2 linked regions of the Armatimonas rosea genome follow. The protein of the gene in region 1 interacts with the protein of each later gene in a pairwise test. Links are inferred from orthologs where the notes say so. Each region holds a gene or a part of one and is shown in the gene's direction. Other genes may lie near its edges. The genes, in order: dprA and recA.

Region 1 (7,720 bases):
AGCTTTTTCTCTGGGAGCTGCTCTAGAGCGGCAAGGAGCACCCCTAAGTTTTTATGCGGCTCACGCGTCCCCACAGCCAAGAAAAACGCGCCCGAGAGCCGCGCCCGAAAGGCCGCACGCTCGTCGGGGGTGGCCGGAGCCTGCCAGAAGGCATCGACTCCGGGATAGGCAACAAATATTTTTTTTTCTGTAGAGCCCGGCACGAGTGTCAAGAGCTCCTGGCGCGTGAACTCCGACATCGGCAAGATAGCGGCGGCGCGACGGATCGAGCGGGGCAGGAGTGTCCGCAAGAACGCCCCGCGGAGGGGTGAGAAACTGCGGGGGAGGCGGAGGGCGCGTAGGTCGGGGACGGTCAGCGCGCTGGGCGTGGGAACGGAGAAAGGTAGGTAGCCAAAGGGCGAGTGGAAGAGGTCAAAGGGGCTTTCTCGGTGGAGACGGCGCAAGAAAGCGCTCTCGCGCAGGAGCCGGCCCAGCGGGTGGCCCGCGCCGCCGCCCGAGTGGATGGTCAGCGGGACGGGAATAAGCGGCGCGGGTAGCCCCTTCCAGCCAGGAGGGATCAGGCAGTGGATCTCCAGGTCGGGAGCGTGGGTTGCTAGCGCCTGAAGGAGGCCGCGAAGGTAGCGTGTAATCCCGGTATTTTCTGCCAAAACGAAGGGACAGTGAAGGAGAAGACGCATTGTTGTATCCTATCCTACAGAAGTTGCTTGACTCAACAAAAAATCTTCCTGTATAATCAGGCGACATCTTAGGCCGTGTCGAAGGATAAACCATGCGAATTTCTCATCGCACTCAACGCGCCCGCGTCGGCGCAGCAGCCGCGCTGGCACTGACCGCTGCACTTGCTACTGTCGGAGTGGCGATGGCGGCAGACTGGCCCCAGCTCCGCGGGGACACGCAGCGCTCGGGGATTGCCGCCGAGGCAATCAAGCCGCCGCTGGCGGTTCTCTGGCGTTTTACGGGAGGCGTTCAGACCAATAATCTGACGTCGCCGGTTATTGTCGGGGATACTGTCTACTTTAGTACCCGCGCTAGCGCTCAGCAGGGAGGGATCCTCTATGCCCTCAATGTGAAGACAGGTCAGCGCAAGTGGTCGTACCCCAATGATCCCAACGGCATGTCCAGTGGTGCATACTTCACCACCTCGGCGACCTACGCAAAGGGCAAGCTCTACATTGGCTCGTCGAGTGGGACGCTCTACATTCTGGATGCAGAGACAGGAAAAGAGGTTGGTGGTCCTTTCCAGCTCGGACGGCGAATCGAGTCCGCGCCCGTGGTGGACAACGACACCCTCTACTTCGGCTGTAACGACGGCATGTTCTACGCTCTGGACACCCAGACCGGTGAGCGCCGCTGGACCCGCATGGACGCCCGCAACCGCAAGACGGTGGGCTATGCCTATGCGGCGGGCGAGGGCGTGAGCTCTGCCCCCCTCCAGGCAGGCGACATGATGCTCTTCCAGACGTCGGACAACCAGGTTCATGGACTGAAGCAGGCAACCGGAAACTTCCGCTGGAAGACCCGCTTGCCCTACACCTTCTTGCCCAATGGCATGAGCTTCAGCGGCAACAGCATCTTTGTGGCAACCGGCCCTGCGCTCTACTCGGTTCTGCCGGCCTCGGGCTCGATCCGCTGGTACCGCAACCTCCCCAACGATATCCTCGCGGCCCCCGCGATCTCCGACGGGATCGCCTACGTGGGCTGTAAAGACAGCGTAGGCGACGGTGGTCTGCTCTATGCGATCAAGGACAATGGCCGCGAGCAGTGGAAGACCGCGGTGAAGATTCCCTTCGCCCCCGCCGGTGCCCCCGTGATCTCCGGTGATGTGATCTACGTCCCGGGCCAGCGTGGGACGGTCATGGCCCTGGATAAGAGCGAGGGGACCCTGCTCTGGACCTACCGGGTACAGCCGTCGGCCAACCGCCAGTCCACCAATCCCGGGACAGAGACCGCCGTGGTCGCTCCCCTGGCTCTCTCCGGGGGGACGCTCTTTGCGCTCTCCGGCGATGGTACGCTCACCGCTTTCCGCGCCGATGCACCGGACTCCGCCGGACCGATCATCAACGACCTCTATCCCAAGTCTGGGGCTGCGGTCAATGGTAAGCCCCCGTTCCGAATCGCTGCAAAGCTCAGCGACGAAGGCAGTGGGCTGAATCCTGACACGATCTCTGGGGCGCTGGACGGTCGAGATGTCACCCTCACCTACGACTTCAAGAAATCCACGATCTTCTATGCCACGAAGTCGACGGGCCGCTTGGTCGATCCCCCGCTCGCGGATGGTCGCCATGAGTTCACGCTCCGTGCAAAGGACTGGCGCGGCAATGAGACGGTGCAGACCTGGTCGTTTATCGTCGATAACTCCCTGCCCATCAAACCGGTCACTCCTACCACGAACAACAACCGCTTGGGTGGCCCTGGTGGCCCCGGCGGGGGTAGCGGAAGCAAGGGTGGTGGAGGCCTGGGTGGCGGCAGCCGAGGCCCGGGCGGGTAGGCTAGTCCCTCCTCACACTCTCAGGCGGGCGAAGGCAGCAGCTTTCGCCCGCTTTGGCTTTTCTGACCATGACACACGCCGCTCCCAGCCGTACGTTCCTTGCCTGCCATCGCCTCGCAGAAGCGATGCTCCCCCCACCACGGCTCCGTGCCCTCCTTCATGCCACCCAAGGCGACCCCGAAGAGGCACTCCGTTGCCGCACAGGACTCACCCCACGCCAGGCAGAGCGCCTCGACCAAGCTACCAAGGCACCTGTGGCGACGCGCCTGCTCGACCAAGCGGAGTCGCGGGGAGTCCATGCCCTACTGTGCACCGCCCCCGGCTATCCCGCCGATCTCAACCACTTCGAGGACTCCCCCCCGATTCTCTTTCTGCGCGGAAGCCTCCCCACGGCCACAGGCCTGGCCATTGTCGGCTCGCGACGGGCTACCACCTACGGCAAGACACAGGCAGCTCGGTTTGCACGCGCCTTCGTCGAGGCCGGCTTCGCTGTGGTCTCGGGAGGTGCCGCGGGCATCGACACCGCCGCCCATAAAAGCACTCTGGAGGCGGGAGGGAGCACGGTCGCGGTCGTCGCCTGCGGCCTGGACTATGTCTATCCCGCTGAGAACCGCGAGCTCTTTGAGCAGCTTGTCGCGCGGGGCGGAGCCCTGGTCAGCGAGTTCTCGCTCGGCACCCGCCCCGAGCCCTGGCGCTTTCCCGCACGCAACCGGATCATCGCGGCGCTCTCACAGGTCACGGTGGTGATAGAATCACCTGAGCAGTCGGGCGCACTCATCACCGCACGCAATGCGGCAGAGTACGGCCGTGATGTCTGGGTAGTGCCGGGGCCGGTGGACACGGGGCGCTCGCGCGGAGGGCACAAGCTGGTCCAAGACGGTGCCGCGCTGGCGGACGCACCAGAGGATATTCTTGAGGCGCTTGCTACCGGCCCGCAGGTAGTGAACCTAGCACTGCCTCTTGAAGTCGAAGAGAGAGAGCCGGCGCGGCCACCTCTACCGGAGCTCCCCTCCGACGAGGCGGCACTTCTGGCACAGCTCTCGGGCACCGCGGTGGGCCTAGACGATGCCGCAGAGGCGGCAGGGCTCGCTCCGGCACAAGCGCTGGTCGCAGCGACTATGCTGGAGATGAAGGGGCTGATTCGACGTCAGCCGGGAAATCACTTTACACGATCCTAGGAGGGAACGACAATGGCAACTAGTAAGAAGAAACCGGCACTCTCGCCGGCAGCAGCGAAGATTCTCGAGCAGTACCGGAGCTCAGGGCAGCCCAAGCCCGGCGCAGCACCGTCCTCAACCGCCGACGATAGCGGGGCCAGCAAGCCCGCGACCGCGGCGGCGCCCCCTGCCGCCGCCCGACTTCCCAAGGCCGCCGGGCGCGGCAAGTAGTAGCCCCCGTAGCCTACCAGCCCGCTCTCTGGGCCGCCTCAGCGAAGCGAGCGGTCATCGCAGGATCGGGCTGGTAGGTCTCGACCGGAAACGACGCGCGCACGATCGCGCGGAGCTCGTCGAGGCCCGTGATCAGCCCTTGGGCACGCGCCTGGAGCAAGATATTTCCAATCGCGGTCGCCTCCACCGGTCCCGTCACCACACGGCAGCCCGTGGCGTCCGCCGCGATCTGGTTTAGGAGCCGGTTCTGCGAGCCTCCCCCCACGATATGCAGCGTGTCGATCTTTCGTCCGGTCAGCCGCTCCAGCATCGCCAGGGTCACCCGGTACTTTAGCCCCAGAGAGTCCAAGCAACAGCGAATGGTCGCCCCAATCCCCTCAGGCGGTGTCTGGCCCGTCGCGGTGCAGAGCTCACGGATCGCCTTGGGCATGTCGTCGGGGGCGTAGAGGCTCGGATGGTCCGGGTCTACCAGAGCGGCCAGCGGCGTGGCATCGCCCGCAAGGCGTGTCAGCTGGTCGTAGCTGCGCTCACTGCCGAGGCGAGCGTAGGCGCGGCGGCACTCCTGCACCAGCCAGAGTCCCCCGATATTCTTCAGGAGCCGGATGGTTCCCAGCACGCCGCCCTCGTTGGTCACATTGGCCGCCTCCGCCTCGGGGGTGAGGATCGGGGAGGGAATCTCCAGCCCCATCAGCGACCAGGTGCCACTGGAGAGATAGGCCCAGTTCTCGCCTGGCTCCGCAGGGACCGCCGCAACCGCACAGGCCGTGTCGTGGCCGCCCGGAGCGATCACAGGAATGTTCCGAAAGCTCCCGTACTGCGTGCCATCGGGGACCACCTCGCCCAGCAGGTGCAGGGGCAGCCCCAGCGGCGCGAGGGTCTCGGTGGCCCAGTGACGGGTCGTCGCATCGAGCATCTGGCTGGTGCTGGCGATCGCGTACTCCACCTGCGCGGTGCCCGTCAGCAGGTAGTGGAGCAAGTCCGGCATGAAGAGCAGCTTCTCACTCGCCTCGACCAGCCCCGGCGACTGCTCCGCCAGCGCGGCCACCTGAAAGAGGGTGTTGAGCGCCATGGTCTGGATGCCGACACGGGCGAAGATAGCGGCCTTCGGGACCTTTTCGTAGACCTTCTCCACCATCCCCACGGTCCGCGGGTCGCGGTAGTGCACGGGAAGCCCGACAAGCTCGCCCCGCGGCCCGAGCAGGCCAAAATCCACGCCCCAGGTATCCACCCCGAGGCTGGAGAGCGCCCCCCCGAGCTCGGCCTTCTCGATTGCGGTGTGTAGCTCTCGCATGAAAAACGGGAGGTCCCAGTGCAGGTGCGCCCCGAGCTTCACGCCCCCTGTGGGGAAGCGGTGCACCTCTTCGAGCGTGAGCGTCCCCGCATCGGTGAGCGCGCCGACCACGCCGCGCCCACTCTCTGCCCCTAAGTCCAGTGCCAGAATCCGTGCCATGGCCTATGCTCCTTCAGCAGCCGCCGCTCGGACAATCTCGACAATCCACTGGGTGTCTTGCTCCATCTCCGAGAGGCTACAGAACTCGTCGTGTGTGTGCACTTTTTGCATACCGGTCGCCAAGACCGTGGTTGGGACGCCGTAGGCATTGAAGTGGTTGCCATCGGAGCCGCCGCCCGACTCGGCGTAGCCCACGGGGAAGCCACAGGCCTCCGCGGCGCGGGCGGCGAGCTTCAGGACGGGGCTGTCTTGCTCCAGGCGGTAGGCGGGGTACTCCCCGATCACCTCGACCTGCGCGGTCGCGCCCAGTGCGGCGGCCTCGCGCTCAAAGACCTCGCGCATGTGGGCGGTCTGTGCCTCCAGCTTCGCCTGCACCCGCGAGCGTGCCTCCGCGACAATCACGACCTCACCGGGGACGATATTGCGCGCCAAGCCTCCGTGGATCGTGCCGATATTGGCCGTTGTCTCCGCATCGATCCGCCCTAGGGTCATCTTGCTGATCGCATTGGAGGCCGCCACAATCGCGCTGATACCCTTCTCCGGCTCCGCGCCCGCGTGGGACTGCTTCCCTGTGATCGTCACCCGAAACGAGTTCTGCGCCGGTGCCGCGACTGTCATCGTGCCGATCGGAGGCCCGGCATCCAGCACGAAGCCGTATTTTGCCTTGATGAGCTTCGGGTCGAGCAGGCGCGCTCCCACAAGACCGATCTCCTCGCAGATCATCAGCAAGAGCTGGATATCCCCGTGGGGCTCGCCAGACTCGTGGAGCCGGGTCATCGCCTCCAGGATCGGGGCCATGCCGCACTTATCGTCGGCGCCTAAGATCGTGTCCGATGCCGCCGAGATCGTGTCGCCGTCGATCTTGACCTCCAGGCCGGGGGTGGGCTCGACCGTATCGAAGTGCGACGAGAAAAAGATCCCCGGAGCGCCCTCTACCGTGCCTTTTTTGAAGGCGATCAGGTTGCCAATGCTCCCTAGTTCCCCCGGAAGCCGCGTATGGGCATCGTCGAAGGTGACCGTGAAGCCCAGTTTCTCCAGGTAGGCTGCAGCCCACTCCGAGACCGGCTTCTCGTGACGGGAGGGGGTGTTGAAGTGAACGAGGGTCAGAAAAGTGTCGAGTAGTCTAGACATTAGGGTTTCCACACGAGGCTCGCCGCCTCTGCCTTGGTGACGTAGCGCCCCTGGCCATCGGCGCAACCTACCGCCGCCTTGCCACCGAACTTGAAGTCTAGGGTGTTGTTCTTGCCGATATAGAACAGGACGGTCTTGGCGGGGTTTTTCAGGGTGGTCAGGTTCGCGTTTACCATGGCGGCATTGAGCTGGTAGGAGACCGTGCCAGGGGTATCGCCGGGGGCGGTAAAGACGGTCGGATTACCAAGATAACGCGAGAGCTTCTCGACCACATTGGCCGGAGTCACTTGAAAGCGTCCCCCATTTTTCAGCGCGAGGCGCTTGGCCGCCCCGCAGATCCGTGTCAAGTTACCCACTCGGATCTGTTCGGGGGTGACATTCAGATCCGCGGGCCGCTGCCCTAGTAGTAAAGCGACAAATAATGAGTGCATGTTTTTCTCTCCCTGATTAAATTTATACCTGAAACAAAGCAAACAGCGGGTCTTGTGAACCCGCTGTTTGTTTCTGAGAAAGCTGACTTACTTGCCGGTGAAACCGGGCGGTGGTGGCAGCTCAGGTCCCTTGTTGGGAACGGCCTGAACCGGCTGACCACCCGGGGCCTGGGCAGGGGGAGCCACAGTCTTCACTTCCGGCTCCTTCTCTGAGCTACAGCCTGTGAGGCACAGGGCCATAGCGGAGCAGAGTACCATCATCGCGATAAGCAGTTTTTTCATGAGTTACTCTCCAACACGCATGTGGGGGCTCTGGGGATACTGAGCGCCACCATAGTTTGCCCTTGAGGTATTGTCCTTGAAGAACGTACGGGACTTGATGTACTTGACATGGCTATCCGCGTAGGCGAGGTTGCCGCCTTCGTTGTGGCGCCAGCCGTTCTTGGTAGTCGCATCGGTGTCGAGGAAGAACCCGGTGGTACAGGCGCTACCGAACTTGGTGTCCTGGTAGGGCATGTAGGCAACGAGGTAGCCTTCCATCAGGTAAGCGGTCTGGGCGGGGCTAGCGGTGAACTCGGTACCCGTACAGACATCCCAGGGGTTGATGCAGTTCGCGGTGTTCGGGGTCGGGAAGCCGGCGAACATGACCGTGCCAAACCAGTTGTAGTAGGTGTAGCGGATCCAGCCTGGATAGATGTAGGTGGAGGTAACCTGGCCACCTGCAGCACATCCGGTGGTGTAGGAAGCGCGGTCCTTCGGAGCGCTGGGGCACATAAAGATACCCGTGTTCTTGACGTAGGGATCGATCACTTCCATCCAGGTGTTAAAACCA
Region 2 (7,742 bases), 330 kb from region 1 along the record:
TCCTCCAGCAAATCGAGCACATCGGAAGCACCTCCGTCCCGGGGCTGGGGGCGAAACCGATTATTGACATCTCTGTCTCCGTACTTGCCTTAAGTGATGTCGATGATTTTGTGCCGGCTCTCGCCCGCTTGGGTTACGAGGATGCCAATATTAACCCCATCTTTCAGCGACGGCTCTTCTGCAAGGGGCCCTACAACGAGGGGACACACCACCTGCACTTTACCGTGCATGGCTCGACGACCTGGAAGGAACCCATTCTCCTGCGTGACTACCTGCGTGTGCACCCGGATGAAGCGGCCCACTACCAGGAAGTCAAGCGTATGTCGGCAGCCAAGCACCAGAGTGATCTCAACGGCTACCACGAAGAAAAGTCCGGGTGCGTGCAGGCACTCCTGGAAAAAGCCCACGCGTGGGGTGAATTTAATCTTGGACGGTGAACGTCCTGCTCTGGGGCAGTACCCAGAGGGTGCCCACCGCCGCGCCTGCGGCGTAGTTCTACCGACGAGGCACGAGGAGGCGGCCGAAGGCCCCATAGCCGGATGATTTCCATCCTGGCTTGCCGCGAACCCGTGCAGGGAATCCGGGTATCATCCCCGCATGACAGCAGAGATTATTTCCTTCGGCACCGAGCTTCTCCTCGGGCAGATCGTGGACACCGACGCGGCGTATCTGGCGCAGAAGCTCTCGCAGTGCGGGGTGAGCGTCTACAACCGGGCGACCGTGGGGGATAACCTGGAGCGGGCGATTGCGGCGCTGACGCTGGCGCTCTCTCGGTCGGATATCGTGTTCTGTATCGGGGGGCTGGGGCCGACGGGCGACGATCTCACCCGCGCGACAATTGCGGCGGCGCTGGATGCCCCGCTGGTGCGCGACCCGGCGCTCGTGGCGCACCTGACGGCGTGGTTTGAGAAGCGCGGCTACACTACCAACGATGCGATCTTCTTGCAGGCCGATGTCCCCACCGGCGGCAAGCCCATCCCCAACGCCAACGGCACCGCGCCGGGGCTGTGGGTGGAGAAAGACGGCAAGACCGTGGTCGCGCTGCCGGGGCCGCCCAATGAGTTCGTCCCGATGGTGGACACCGAGCTTCTCCCCCGCTTGTGGGGGCCGGGGGGCCAGGCGAGTGGGAGCGTGATTCGCTCACGGACCCTGCGCATTGTTGGTATGGGCGAGTCCGTCGCCGAGGAGAAGACCGCCGACCTCATGGCCGGAGCCAACCCCAGTGTCGCGCCCTACGCCAAGCCCGCCGAGGTACATCTACGCGTCACCGCAAAAGCCGCGAGTGCCGAAGACGCCGAGGCGCTGATCGCGCCAGTCGTGAGCGAGATCAAGGCGCGGCTGGGGAGCGTCGTCTACGGCGAGGACGACCAGACTTTAGAGGAAGTGGTTGTCCGGCTCTTGGAGGCGCAGGGCAAGACCGTCGCCACCGCCGAGAGCTGCACGGGTGGCTGGCTGGCGCAGCGCATTACCGCGATCTCGGGCTCGTCGAGTGTCTTTCACACCGGCGTGGTCACCTACGCCAACGAGACCAAGATCGGGCTCTTGGGCATTCCACGGGCGCTGATCGGAGCCGTGGGCGCGGTCTCCCCGGAGGTCGCGCGCGCCATGGCCGAGCGGGTGCGCGAGCTGGGGCAGGCGGACTTTGGAATCGGCATCACCGGGATCGCCGGGCCGGGGGGCGGCAGCGACGAGAAACCCGTCGGCTTGGTCTATATCGCGGTGGCCGGCCCCGCCGGCACCGAGCTCACGAAAAACATCTTCCCCGGCCAGCGCGCCGATGTGCGCTGGCGCGCCACCCAGACCGCCTTGGACATGCTCCGCAAGCAGCTCATCGGATAAAATACGACCATGAGTGCCAATCCTACCCCTTTTCGCTGGAGTGTCGAAGCCTACGAGCGTGTCGTCGCGCTGGGCGGCTTTGCACCTGAGCAGCGCATCGAACTCATTGATGGAGAGCTGGTAGAAATTATGCCCCAGAAGCCACGTCATTCTAGTACGATTGAACTTGTCGAAGAAGCCTGTCGAGCCATTGCACCTGAGGGCTATCGCGTTCGTGTGCAGCTTCCGCTGAAGTTCACTACCAGCGTCCCTGAGCCTGATGTTGCGGTTGTCCAAGGCCAACTGCGCTCCTTTGTGAACTCCCATCCAGCCACTGCCGTTCTCGTTGTCGAGGTCTCAGACACCACGTTGGAGTACGATCAAGTCGTTAAAGCCCCGATCTACGCGGCGGCAGGGATAGAAGATTACTGGATTATCAATATCAATGAGCGCACGGTCGAGGTTCGCCGTCAGCCTGGCCCTAGCGGATACCGTAGCCTGCAAACCTACACCGAGACCGACACTGTCGCGCCGCTCTTCACTACCGTCCCCATCTCGGTTGCCGAGCTTCTACCCTAACGATACAGTTTCGCTTCCTGCGTCCTCGGGATGCTCCCTGCAATGCAGCCGGGGATTTTCAATCCCCGGCTGAAAATTCTTTTTATTTTTCTTTCCGCCTTGCCCCCTTTCCCGTGAGTTTGTGAAAAGATAGGGTATAGTAGAACAGTAGTTTGCCATGCGTTTATTTCTCGCCATAGAGCTCGAACCCCACCTCGCCGATGCACTGAGTAGCCTCCAGGCACGCCTTCAGGAGCGTGCGCCGGACGCCAAGGTTCGCTGGGTCGAGCCGGAGAACTTCCACCTCACGGTTCAGTTTCTGGGCGAGGTCGCCGAGTCAACGCTACCGGGCGTGATCGAGGCCTGTGAGTTTCTCGTGCCACCCCGCGCCGACTTCCGGGTGGGGCTGACGGGAGCGAGTTACTTCCCGAAAAAAGGTCCCCTCAAGACCTTGTGGGTCGGGCTCAGTGAGGGCTCCGAGGAGTGGAAGCTCTTGGTGGAGTCCGTGGAGCCGTGGATGACCCCGCTGGGGGCACCCAAGCACGGGGGGCTCGTGCCGCATATCACCTTGGGGCGGGTCAAGGAAGAGAGCGAGTCCTTGCGCTCGGCGCTGGCGGCGGAGGCACTGACGGAGTGTGGCGTGCAGTGGGCACGCCGCCTCACCCTGATTGAGAGTTTCTTGGGGCCGGAGGGAGCGACGTACGACACGCGTGGCACCTGGAGCTTCAAGCCCAATTTCTGACAAAAAATAAAATCCGTGGGATTTTGTCAGAATCGCGGTCTCTGGACCGTTTTAACCGTAGGAAGCCCCCGTGGATAGCGGGGCAACGGTGAGGAGTTTGTTATGGATAAGGAAAAGGCGCTCGATATTGCCCTTGCGCAGATCGAGAAACAGTTTGGTAAGGGGACCATTGTCCGCCTGGGTGAGAAGACAATCGAGCCGATCGAGTCGATTCCGACCGGCGCACTGGCCCTCGATCTCGCACTCGGGGTCGGAGGCGTGCCCAAGGGCCGCATCACCGAGATCTACGGCGCGGAGTCGTCGGGTAAGACCACCGTGGCGGCGCATATTGTCGCTCAGGCGCAGAAGCAGGGTGGGATCTGTGCCTATGTCGATGTTGAGCACGCGGTCGATCCGATCTACTTCAAGGCGCTTGGGGTGAACTTGGACACGCTCCTGATCTCCCAGCCCAGTACGGGAGAAGAGGCGCTTGAGATTGTCGATGCGCTGGTGCGCTCCAATGCGGTCGCGCTGGTGGTGCTGGACTCTGTCGCCGCGCTCGTGCCCAAGGCCGAGATTGAGGGCGATATGGGCGATAGCCATGTCGGTATCCAGGCCCGTCTGATGAGCCAGGCCCTGCGCAAGATCACCGGCTCGCTGAGCAAGACCAACACCGCCGCCATCTTTATCAACCAGCTCCGTGAGAAGATCGGGGTGATGTTTGGCAACCCGGAGACCCAGCCGGGTGGCCGTGCCCTGAAGTTCTACTCGTCGGTGCGCCTCGATGTGCGCCGTGTCGAGACCCTCAAGATCGGCACGGACATGGTGGGGATTCGCACCCGTGTGAAGGTTGTAAAGAACAAAGTCGCCCCGCCCTTCAAGCAGGCGGAGTTCGACATCATGTTCGGAACCGGAATCTCCCGCGCGGGCTCGATCATCGATATCGGCACCGAGCTCAACGTGGTCACCAAGTCCGGTGCGTTCTACTCCTACAAGGGGGAGCGAATCGGGCAGGGGCGTGAGAACGCCAAGAAGTACCTGGAAGAGCACCCGGAGATGATGGATGCGATCGAGGCGGAGATCAAGAACTCTGGAGTCGCCGACGATGCCCTCTCCCTGGGAGCAACCGGGGGAGCCGAGGCAGCCGAGGAATAAATCCGACGCGATTGGGTACGATAGGGGCATGCTGAAAACGCTTGCCCCTTTTGTTTTGTTGGACGTGGCTGCTGTGCAGGCAGTGTTTGCATTGTCGACGCCCTTGCCCCTGATTCAAGGTTGGCAGTCTGAGCCAACTGGCTTACCCGCGTTCGCCCAGCTTGCGTGGCATGACGGGCGGGTGTGGGCGCTGGGGACGCTGACCGATGCGGATGTCTTCAACGATGCGACCGAGGACAACCAGAACACGTGGGAAATGGGCGATGTCTTTGAGGTGTTTGTGCGGCGCTCGGACAGCGATGCCTATACCGAGGCGCATGTGACACCGAATGGGGTTCGCTTGCACCTGAGGTTCCCGGATCGGGCGACCATTGCGCTGGCGCGTGGTGGCCAGCTCGACGGGGACACGCTCAAGCACGATCCAAGTGAGATTATCGCTCGGGCGTGGCGCACGGATGAGGGATGGGTGGGGCTTTTGGGCGTGCCGGTGGACGCGGCTCCCGGTGACAAAATCCGGGTGAGCGTCTGCCGCTACGACGCTCACCGTGACGCGGAACCCGATGTCGCCTCGACCTCGAACCACGCCGAGTGCGACTTTCACCGCCCCGACGACTGGCCCGAATACACGATTCCTGGTTAAGCGGGCCGGTTGGCCTCGACGATCTGGGCGTTGAAGATGCCGTGCGTGCTGGCGACCGTCACGTTGTTACCGACCACACAGTTCTCTAGATACGTACCCGCCTTCACGATGGCACCGTCCCAGAGAACAGAGTTCTTCACCACCGCACCCGCTTCGATGATGGCGTTCTTGCCGACCACGGTGTAGTCTGAGATCGTGCCCTCGACCTGTGCGCCCTCGCAGACAAAGCTGTTCTCGCCGACACGTGTGCCAGTAGGGAAGACGACCTTCACCTTACCGTCGAGACAGTCGCGCTGGGCCTTTCGGTAGATCGTCAGGTTGCCCACATCCTCCCAGTACGCATCGGTGGGCACGGCGAGCAGCGGCTCCCCGGCGGCGAGGAGGGCGGGCAGGACATCCTTGCCAAAGCCATAGAAGGTCGCGGCGGGGATGGTGTCGAAGACCGTCTGCTTGAAGAGGTAGACACCCGTGTTGGCGAGGTTGGAGAACGCTGTGCCCGGAGCGGGCTTCTCCTGGAAACGGGTGATAAAGCCGTTATCATCGGTGACCGCGATGCCAAACTGCGACGGGTCCTCGACACGCTTGGCCCCGATGGTCGCGGTGGCGTTCTTGGCCTTGTGCTCCGCGATAATCGCCCCAAAGTCCATGTCCGAGAGATCGTCACCGCCGACCACCATGAACGTGTCGTCGTCGGAGTCCCGGAAAAAGGCCTCGCAGCGCTTCACGCCACCCGCATCTCCCCAGAGCTCGTCTTCCACGGAGTAGGTCACGTGGACGCCGTAGGCAGAGCCATCCCCAATTGTCGCCATGAGCTTCTCGCCCAGGTACTGCACATTGATCATGATCTCTGTTACCCCGTAGTGCTTCAGGTGATCCAGGATATGCCCAATAACGGGCTTTCCAACAACAGGGACGGCGGGTTTGGGGAGGGAACGGGTGAGAGGATCGAGCCGCGAACCGATCCCTGCACCTAAGACCATTGCTTTCATCGTTCTGGATTATAGGTCAGATTTAGTTACTTCCGCATTAGTAATCTAGCCTATATTTGGGAACGGGCAAGGGAGACGCGCGGTTGAAGTCATCGTGACAAACGAACAACTCTTAGGGAAATCCATCCTGCTGACCGGTGCGACGGGTGGAATCGGTCAGGCAACGGCACTCCAGCTGGCGCGTGAGGGAGCGCTCTTAACGCTCTCGGGGCGCAGCGCGGAGAAACTGGAGGCACTCGCAGCGTCTCTGGAGCAGGAGACAGGTGTGCGCCCGTCGACAATTGTCGCGGACCTGAGCCGTGCGCCGCAGGTCGAGAAGCTCCTCGCGGAGGCAACTGCGGAGCGTGGTCTGGATATCCTGGTCAATGCCGCGGGGGTGGGGCTGGTCAAGCCTCTGGAGAACATCAGCCCTGAGGAGATGACCCTGACCTTGGCGGCGAACCTCTACGGCGCGATGCTCCTCTCCCAAGCGGCAGTGAAGGTCATGACCCCCAAGAAATCCGGGCACATTCTCCATGTGGTGGGGATTCTGGGAAAGGCACCGATGGCCCAGGCAAGTGTCTACTGCGCGAGCAAGTACGGGCTGACAGGGTTCTTGCAGGCGCTTCGTGCGGAGGTCTCGCGGCGGCACAACATCAAGGTCACGGGCCTCTATCTCGGGGGCGTGGACACACCGTTCTACGACAACCCGGCCATTGAGATGAAGGTCCAGCGCGATAAGATGCTCTCTGTGAGCGATGCTGCGGGCGCGATTCTCTATGCCCTCACGCAGCCGGCGCATCTCGTACTGGGTGAGCTGACGCTCCAGCCGGAGAGCCACCAGCTCTAAGCGGGCTAGGTGTTGCGCTCGACAATGTAGCGGGCGATCTCGCGCAGGGGCTCGGCGAGTGTACCAAAGGGCTCCAACGCGGCGAGCGCCTCCTGCTCGGCCCTGCGGGCAAGGCGCTTGCTCTCGTCCAGCCCGACCAGCTTGGGGTAGGTCGCCTTATCGTGCTTGAGATCGGAGCCCGCGGGCTTGCCGAGCGTGGCATCGTCGCCGGTCACGTCGAGAATGTCGTCGACGATCTGAAAGGCAACCCCGATCTTCTCGCCGTAGTGGGTGAGGGCTGCCCGTGCCTCGGGGGGGGCGGTGAGGGCACCGGAGACCACACTCGCACAGAGGAGCGCTCCGGTCTTGCGAGAGTGGATGTGCTGCAGGTGCTCCAGGCCGATATCCTGGCCCTCCGCGGCGAGGTCCTCAGCCTGCCCGGCGCACATCTGGTAGCAAGCGCGAGCCAGCAGCACGGCGTGTGTCGGAGCGATCTCAAAGGCAAGGGCTTGGAGGGCATCTCCCGCAAGAATTGCGAGCGCCTCGCCGTACTGGACATGGCACGTCGGCAGGCCCCGTCGCAGGTCGTCGTCGTCCATCGCAGGCAGGTCGTCGTGGATGAGTGAGAAGGTGTGGATCATCTCCAAGGCGCACGCCGCCGGGAGAACGGCTGCGATCTCACTTCCGACTGCCTCCGCGGCGGCGATACAGAGCAGGGGCCGGAGACGCTTACCGCCCGCCAGGAGCGAGTAGCGCATCGCCTCGCGGAGCGGTGAGCCATCTGCAGGACAGAGCTGGTCGAGCGCGGCGTTCACACGGGGCGTGTGGACCGCAACCCAGGCTTCAAAGCTCATTTTCCGACACTGCGCTCCGCGGCGGCGACGGTCTGCTCCAAGAGAGTGGCGATGGTCATCGGGCCGACACCGCCCGGGACGGGCGTGATGGCACTGGCGACAGCAGCACAGCTCTCAAAGTGGCAGTCGCCGACATCGTGGCCGCGGCCCTCGACCCGGTTGTAGCCCGCGTCTAAGACCACAGCACCGGGCTTGAGCA

What was found.
Region 2: the proteins of dprA (region 1) and recA interact in binary tests that used the Bacillus subtilis proteins (3 or more experiments, as listed by UniProt). The link is inferred for Armatimonas rosea from one-to-one orthologs.

The regions. Positions count from the first base shown.
Region 1 is NZ_JACHGW010000001.1:683,466-691,185, reverse strand. What follows is about bases 1,657-4,611. They hold dprA (DNA-processing protein DprA), read left to right. Parts: upstream 1,657-2,556; coding sequence 2,557-3,666; downstream 3,667-4,611. Other genes in these bases: HNQ39_RS03045 (rhamnulokinase), read right to left, coding at 3,890-4,611; HNQ39_RS03050 (hypothetical protein), read left to right, coding at 3,679-3,876; HNQ39_RS03060 (PQQ-binding-like beta-propeller repeat protein), read left to right, coding at 1,657-2,488. Also shown: HNQ39_RS03065 (glycosyltransferase family 4 protein), read right to left, coding at 1-677; more of HNQ39_RS03060, read left to right, coding at 770-1,656; more of HNQ39_RS03045, read right to left, coding at 4,612-5,326; HNQ39_RS03040 (M20/M25/M40 family metallo-hydrolase), read right to left, coding at 5,330-6,457; HNQ39_RS03035 (hypothetical protein), read right to left, coding at 6,457-6,888; HNQ39_RS03030 (hypothetical protein), read right to left, coding at 6,976-7,170; HNQ39_RS03025 (prepilin-type N-terminal cleavage/methylation domain-containing protein), read right to left, coding at 7,174-7,720. UniProt on the Bacillus subtilis protein: Protein that helps load RecA onto ssDNA during transformation. Binds cooperatively to circular ssDNA, is able to bridge different segments of DNA. Favors the loading of RecA onto SsbA- or SsbB-coated ssDNA and formation of RecA-DNA filaments.
Region 2 is NZ_JACHGW010000001.1:1,012,471-1,020,212, forward strand. What follows is about bases 2,260-5,236. They hold recA (recombinase RecA), read left to right. Parts: upstream 2,260-3,220; coding sequence 3,221-4,252; downstream 4,253-5,236. Other genes in these bases: HNQ39_RS04635 (Uma2 family endonuclease), read left to right, coding at 2,260-2,397; thpR (RNA 2',3'-cyclic phosphodiesterase), read left to right, coding at 2,555-3,118; HNQ39_RS04650 (DOMON domain-containing protein), read left to right, coding at 4,356-4,892; HNQ39_RS04655 (nucleotidyltransferase family protein), read right to left, coding at 4,889-5,236. Also shown: HNQ39_RS04625 (GrpB family protein), read left to right, coding at 1-437; HNQ39_RS04630 (competence/damage-inducible protein A), read left to right, coding at 598-1,839; more of HNQ39_RS04635, read left to right, coding at 1,849-2,259; more of HNQ39_RS04655, read right to left, coding at 5,237-5,881; HNQ39_RS04660 (SDR family NAD(P)-dependent oxidoreductase), read left to right, coding at 5,976-6,710; HNQ39_RS04665 (polyprenyl synthetase family protein), read right to left, coding at 6,716-7,543; bifunctional methylenetetrahydrofolate dehydrogenase/methenyltetrahydrofolate cyclohydrolase FolD, read right to left, coding at 7,540-7,742. UniProt on the Bacillus subtilis protein: Multifunctional protein involved in homologous recombination, DNA repair and competence.